2 regions of the Synechococcus sp. LA31 genome follow, and region 2 is predicted to be linked to the other one. Evidence: predicted binding sites of a transcription regulator. Region 2 holds the regulator's gene; the other holds the start of a gene.
What was found. Region 2 encodes HrcA, which represses chaperone genes, less so after heat shock. Its sites were predicted from a motif close to TTAGCACTCNNNNNNNNNGAGTGCTAA; they were not measured.

Region 1: groES (co-chaperone GroES) is a predicted target of HrcA. The motif match lies at 1,807-1,833, and genes of this name have one in related genera.

What each region holds. Positions count from the first base shown of each region.
Region 1 covers NZ_CP075523.1:2,672,938-2,676,343, forward strand. Annotated here, with positions in the region: gene atpC (ATP synthase F1 subunit epsilon) at 1-161, opposite strand, end outside; gene atpD (F0F1 ATP synthase subunit beta) at 178-1,638, opposite strand; gene groES (co-chaperone GroES) at 1,923-2,234, shown strand; gene groL (chaperonin GroEL) at 2,298-3,406, shown strand, end outside.
Region 2 covers NZ_CP075523.1:2,441,416-2,444,821, reverse strand. Annotated here, with positions in the region: gene KJJ24_RS13240 (DUF3352 domain-containing protein) at 1-1,219, opposite strand, end outside; gene KJJ24_RS13235 (rhodanese-like domain-containing protein) at 1,297-1,641, shown strand; gene KJJ24_RS13230 (heat-inducible transcriptional repressor HrcA) at 1,598-2,683, shown strand; gene trpB (tryptophan synthase subunit beta) at 2,687-3,406, opposite strand, start outside.

The DNA of each region.
Region 1 (3,406 bases), 230 kb from region 2:
CCTTCACGAACCCGCAGCACACCGAAATCGAGGGCGGTGAGGAGGGAAACGTGACCGGGAAGGATGCCGAGCTGGCCGGTGGTGCTGGGAAGGATCACTTCGTCGGCGTTGCCGTCGAAGACGCTCTGGTCAGGTGCCAGAACGCGAAGGGTGAGAGACATCAGTTAAGCCTCCGGATCAGCCTTTGGCTTCAGCTTGGATCTTGGCGGCCTTGGCTTTCACTTCATCGATGTTGCCTACCAGGTAGAAGGCCGCTTCGGGAAGATGATCCAGCTCGCCTGCCAGGATCATGTTGAAGCCACTGATGGTGTCCGCCAGCTTCACGTACTTGCCGGGCATGCCGGTGAAGATCTCAGCCACGAAGAAGGGCTGAGAGAGGAACTTCTCAATTTTGCGAGCGCGGTCCACAGTGCGGCGGTCGTCTTCAGACAGTTCGTCCAGACCCAGAATCGCAATGATGTCCTGGAGCTCTTTGTAGCGCTGCAGGGTGGACTGCACGGCACGGGCGGTGCGGTAGTGCTCGTCGCCCACAACGGCAGGCTGGAGCATGGTGCTGGTGGAATCCAGGGGATCCACAGCGGGGTAGATGCCCTTGGAGGCCAGGCCGCGGCTGAGCACGGTGGTGGCATCCAGGTGGGCGAAGGTGGTTGCGGGAGCCGGGTCGGTCAGGTCGTCCGCAGGCACGTAGACGGCCTGAATCGAGGTGATCGAACCTTCCAGCGTGGAGGTGATGCGCTCCTGCAGAGCGCCCACATCAGTGCCAAGGGTGGGCTGGTAGCCCACAGCCGACGGCATGCGGCCCAGCAGTGCTGACACCTCAGAACCGGCCTGCACAAAGCGGAAGATGTTGTCCACGAACAGCAGCACGTCCTGCTTGTTCACGTCGCGGAAGTGCTCAGCCATGGTGAGAGCCGACAGACCCACGCGCATGCGGGCGCCCGGGGGCTCGTTCATCTGGCCGTAGCAGAGGGCCACCTTCGACTTGGATAGGTCGTCGGGGTTGATCACGCCCGATTCCTTGAATTCCTCGTAGAGATCGTTGCCCTCACGGGTGCGCTCACCCACGCCGGCGAACACAGACACACCGCCGTGCTCTTTGGCGATGTTGTTGATCAGCTCCTGGATCAACACGGTTTTGCCGACACCGGCGCCACCGAACAGGCCAACCTTGCCGCCTTGGCGGTAGGGAGCCAGGAGGTCGATCACCTTGATACCGGTCTCGAACACCTGGGGCTTGGTTTCGAGATCGGTGAGCTTGGGAGCTTCGCGATGGATCGGAGCAGTGGCGGTGGTGGTCACCGGGCCTTGCTCATCAACGGGCTCTCCGAGCACATTGAAGATGCGGCCGAGAGTGGCTTCACCAACGGGCACAGAGATGGCAGCGCCGGTGTCGACGGCTTCCATGCCGCGCACCAGACCATCGGTGGTGCTCATGGCCACGGCGCGCACGCGGTGGTCACCCAGGAGCTGTTGCACTTCAGCGGTCAGAGCCACGTCTTGACCGGCTGAGTTTTTGCCCGTCACGCGGAGGGCGTTGTAGATCTTTGGCAGCTTGCCGGCCGGGAATTCAACGTCGATCACCGGGCCGATCACCTGCCGGATGATGCCTTTGGTGCCGGTGGCAGTAGCAGCAGCCATTTATGGGGAGAAGTCGCTGGGGACGCGCAGCGGGCTCAAACCCGCTCCGAAGCGGCGCAACCTTACCACCGCGTGCCATCCGCCTAGGGGCTGTTCGGTCGAGTCGCCACCACTGTTCGGTCAACCGCCCAGGCCAGCGCTTGAACCCCAGTAGCTCTCCCCAATAGCTTGGCACTCAAGGCAGGTGAGTGCTAACTCGCTTTGCCCGGCGTTTCGACGCCGCGACCCTGGCAGCGTCTCTGGCGCCATGCCAATGGTTTCGCTTTCTTCATCGCATTCCATCCATGGCTGCTGTTTCTCTCAGCGTTTCCACCGTCAAGCCCCTGGGCGACCGCATCTTTATCAAGGTGTCGGAGTCTGAGGAAAAAACCGCCGGCGGCATCCTTCTGCCTGACACCGCCAAGGAAAAGCCCCAGGTGGGTGAAGTGGTGCAGGTGGGGCCGGGTAAGTGCAACGACGATGGCTCTCGTCAGACCCCTGAAGTGAGCATCGGCGACAAGGTGCTTTACAGCAAGTACGCGGGTACCGACATCAAGCTCGGCTCCGATGAGTATGTGCTGCTGTCCGAAAAGGACATCCTGGCTGTCGTCAACTGAGCGATCAGCTCATTCCGACCCACTCCAAGTTTTTAACCGTTTCAATCGCGAGATCCGCCTTCCATGGCTAAGCGCATTATTTACAACGAGCAGGCCCGCCGCGCCCTCGAGAAAGGCATTGACATCCTGGCCGAATCCGTTGCCGTCACCCTTGGACCCAAGGGTCGCAATGTGGTGCTGGAGAAGAAGTTTGGTGCTCCTCAAATCATTAACGATGGCGTCACCATCGCTAAAGAGATTGAGCTTGAGGACCACATCGAGAACACCGGTGTTGCTCTGATTCGTCAGGCCGCCTCAAAGACCAACGACGCTGCCGGCGACGGCACCACCACCGCCACCGTGCTGGCCCACGCCATGGTGAAGGCCGGGCTGCGCAACGTGGCCGCCGGCGCCAATGCGATCACCCTCAAGAAGGGCATCGACAAGGCCGCCGAGTTCTTGGTTGAAAAGATCAAGGAGCACGCCAAGCCGATCAGCGACTCCAACGCCATCGCCCAGGTGGGCACCATCTCTGCCGGCAACGACGAAGAAGTCGGCAAGATGATCGCCGACGCCATGGATAAGGTTGGCAAAGAGGGTGTGATTTCCCTCGAGGAAGGAAAGTCGATGACCACCGAGCTGGAGGTCACCGAGGGCATGCGCTTCGACAAGGGCTACATCTCCCCCTACTTCGCCACCGACACCGAGCGGATGGAAGCGGTGCTCGAAGAGCCTTACATCCTGCTCACCGATAAGAAGATCGGCTTGGTGCAGGATCTGGTGCCCGTGCTCGAGCAGATTGCCCGCACAGGCAAGCCTCTGCTGATCATCGCTGAGGACATCGAGAAGGAAGCACTCGCCACTCTGGTGGTGAACCGTCTGCGCGGTGTGCTCAACGTGGCCGCTGTCAAGGCTCCTGGCTTCGGCGATCGCCGTAAGGCCATGCTTGAAGACATCGCCGTTCTCACCAACGGTCAGCTGATCACTGAGGACGCCGGCCTCAAGCTGGAGAACGCCAAGCTGGAGATGCTGGGCACTGCCCGCCGCATCACCATCAATAAGGACACCACCACGATCGTGGCCGAAGGCAACGAGGTGGCTGTGAAGGCCCGCTGCGAGCAGATCCGCAAGCAGATGGACGAAACCGACTCCTCCTATGACAAGGAGAAGCTGCAGGAGCGTCTGGCCAAGCT
Region 2 (3,406 bases):
GCGTCCAGGCCTGGAGGTTGAGCCCGCGGCTCTGCAGCGGTGAGCTGCTGTATCCCTCCGCTGCGAGTGCCGCCTCAAGGCCCTCAAGCGGCGGCTGCTGTGGGGTCGTGCCGAGCAACCAGCCCTCACGCGCTTGCGCCCAGAGCAGGGGACCTTGATCAGCACCAGCCACAAGGGCAGGCAGGGCGCCAGGCATTTGGGCCAGAGCGTCCCGCAGCAGCGGACCCACCAACTGCCCCCAAGGATCGGGTTCAGCAGGATTGAGCAGCCTTGCTGGTTCACTGATCAGAGCCAGGCTGGCCACGGGCAGCTGCAGCTGTTGCTGCAGCGCCTGCGGCGGTGCCGGCAGGGCGGGCAAACCATCACGCAACTGGGTGATGGCATCCAGCTGGAAGCCTCGGCCCGAAGGGCTGAGGCCTGCAACCAACTCCACCGACACTCCGGGGTCTGCATCATCAGGCGCCGGGAGCCCCAGCCACTGCTGCATGGCCTGCGGCCGGGCCGTGAGGATCGCCACACCGCGGCCCAGCCGATCCACGGATTGCTGCAGCGGGGCACTGGCAGCCTGGTTGAGCTCATCAATCTGCGACACATCGAGGGCCTGCTCGAGCACACCCCGACCGGAGGCGATCAGCACCAGATCGTCATTGATGAGGGCTGTGGCCAGCGGCTGGGGGTCCTGGCCAAGCAGGGCGCCGCGGCCACTGATCAGGCCCATGCCGCGATAGCTGCTGATCTGCAGATCCGTGCCAGCCAGGCTGCGGCTCTGCCAGAAACGCTGCAGAAAACGGCGAGCACCCTCGCTGTCGCGGCTGCGCAGGGCCAACACCCAACCGGGTTGCTCCTGGGCCGCCGGCGGTGTGAGTAGGGCAAAGCTGCTTTCGCGGCCGAGCCAGGGGGCCAGCTCACTGGCGTAATCCAGGCCAGCAGCAGCGAAAGCTCCATCACGGAGGCGATCCGCTGCTGCTGCTGCTGCGCGCCGCTGCCGTGGCGCCGCCACAGCGCGCGCATAAGCAGCGGGCTGATCGGGAGCGAGCAACCAATGCAGGCTGAGCGGCGCTGTGCGGGGCACAAACCGGGCCGCCAGGGGCAACTCCAACCTCTGGCTTTGCAACCCAAGCGGACTGCGCTGCCACAGCAACCACCAGCCGGCACCCCCCAGACTCAGCAGCGCCACGGCGGCCGCCAACACTGCCGCCAGGAAGGGGCGGGCCTTCATCGGTTGCCTGCAGGACTGGCCTCATCTTTATGCATGGCGGCAAGCTTTGGCACCCCAGCTCGATCTAGTTTCTGGGGATGAGCAGCCCCACCCCACTCAGCGCCCGTGCGCTTCAGCAACGGCTGGAGGCCGGTGAACCGTTGCAGCTGGTGGATGTACGCGAGCCGATGGAGCTCGAGCTGGCCCGCCTGAGCGAACCGGTCATTCATCTACCGCTCAGCACGTCCGAGCAGTGGATCGGCAGCTTGCAGGAACGGCTGGATCCCCAGCGCGACGTGGTGGTGCTCTGCCATGCCGGTGTGCGCAGCTGGCAGTTCGGCTGCTGGCTGATGGAGGCCCAGGGGTTCCCACAGGTGTGGAACCTGCAGGGAGGCATCGATGCCTGGAGCGTGGAGGTGGATCCAAGCGTGCCGCGCTACTGAGCCCACAGCACACCTACGATCCAGCCATTCCGCCGCCGGCGCCCAACCCGTGCAGCCGCTGCCCCACAGGCAAGAGCAGGTGCTGCAGGCCACCGTGCGCCACTACGTGGACACCACGGAACCGGTGGGCAGCAAAACCCTGGTGCAGCGCTTCGGGCTGAAGGCGAGCCCAGCCACGATCCGCTCGGCCATGGGCGCCCTCGAACTGCGGGGGCTCCTCACCCAACCCCACATCTCCGCCGGGCGGGTGCCAAGCCCCCTGGGCTATCGGCACTACGTGAATTGCCTGCTGCCAGCGCCCGGTGCAGCAGCCGGCCAACTGCAGCGGGAACTGATGAGCTTGAGCCTGCAATGGGCTGCCCTCGACGACCTGCTGCTGCATCTAGCCCGGCGCCTCGCCGACCTCACCGGTTTGCTCAGCCTGATCACGCGGCCCGAGCGGCCAAGCCCTGCATTGCAGGCGCTGCGCCTGGTGCCGAGCGGTGATCGTCTGCTGGTGTTTCTGGTGGAAGGCGGAGCTTCTGCCACCAGCCTCAACCTGCGCCTGCCCCTCGGCAGCGCAGACGAACTGCCGGCACTCGAACGCTGGGTGAGCGCTCAGCTGGCAGAGGGCACCATCAACTGGCAGAGCCTGCCACCGCAGCTGCAAAGCTGCGGCTACCAACTGCGCCAAGGACTGATCAGCCATCAGCAAGCTGGAGCCAGCCAGCCCAGTAGTGCCGTGACCCTCGGGCTGGGGGGGCTGCTGCGGCAGCCGGAATTTGAGCGGAGTGAGAGTCTCAGGCCGCTGCTGGAGCTCGTGGAATGCGAACCCCAGCGCGTGCTGCAGCCGGAGCAGGTGCGGGCACTAGGAGGCGTGTGGATCGGAGCGGAGCATCCCGACCAGGCCTTGCACCAATGTGCTGTGGTGCAGGCCAGCTACGGCACAGCCGGGGGAGGAGCCGGCCAAGTCGCGCTGATCGGCCCCATGCGCATGGCCTATTCCACCGCCCGCTCCGCTGTGCAGGCAGTTGCCACCACGCTGGAGCGGTTATTGAGCTGAGGGTCAGCCGCCGAGAGCGCTACCAAGCCGATCAGCCACGGTGTTCACATCCTTGTCGCCACGCCCGGACAGGTTGAGCACCACCTCGGTACCCGGGGCAAGGGTGGGGCAGAGCTTGTCGAGCCAAGCGAAGGCATGAGCCGTCTCTAGGGCTGGAATGATGCCCTCGAGCTGGCAGAGCAACTGCAGGGCATCGAGGGCTTCAGCGTCGGTCACAGCGCCGTATTCAGCCCGGCCGATCGTTTTCAGGTAGCTGTGCTCAGGACCCACACCGGGATAGTCGAGACCAGCACTAATGGAGTGAGCCTCCTGCACCTGGCCTTCACCGTCCTGGAGTAGCAGGCTCATGGCGCCATGAAGCACGCCCACACGGCCTTCAGTGATGGTGGCGGCATGGCGACCAGTGGCCACACCATCGCCGGCAGCCTCAACACCCACCAAGCGCACGGCGGTGTCTTGCACAAAGGGGTGGAACAGGCCCATGGCATTGGAGCCACCACCCACGCAAGCCACCAGCACGTCGGGGTTGCGGCCAAAGGCTTCATGGCACTGACGCTTGGTTTCTTCACCGATCACGGCGTGGAAATCGCGCACGAGCATCGGGAAGGGATGCGGACCCGCGACTGAACCCAAGATGTAGTGCGTCGTTTCCACGTTGGTCACCCAGTCGCGAATGGCCTCGCTGGTGGCGTCCTTGAGGGTGGCGGTGCCGGCGGTGACGGG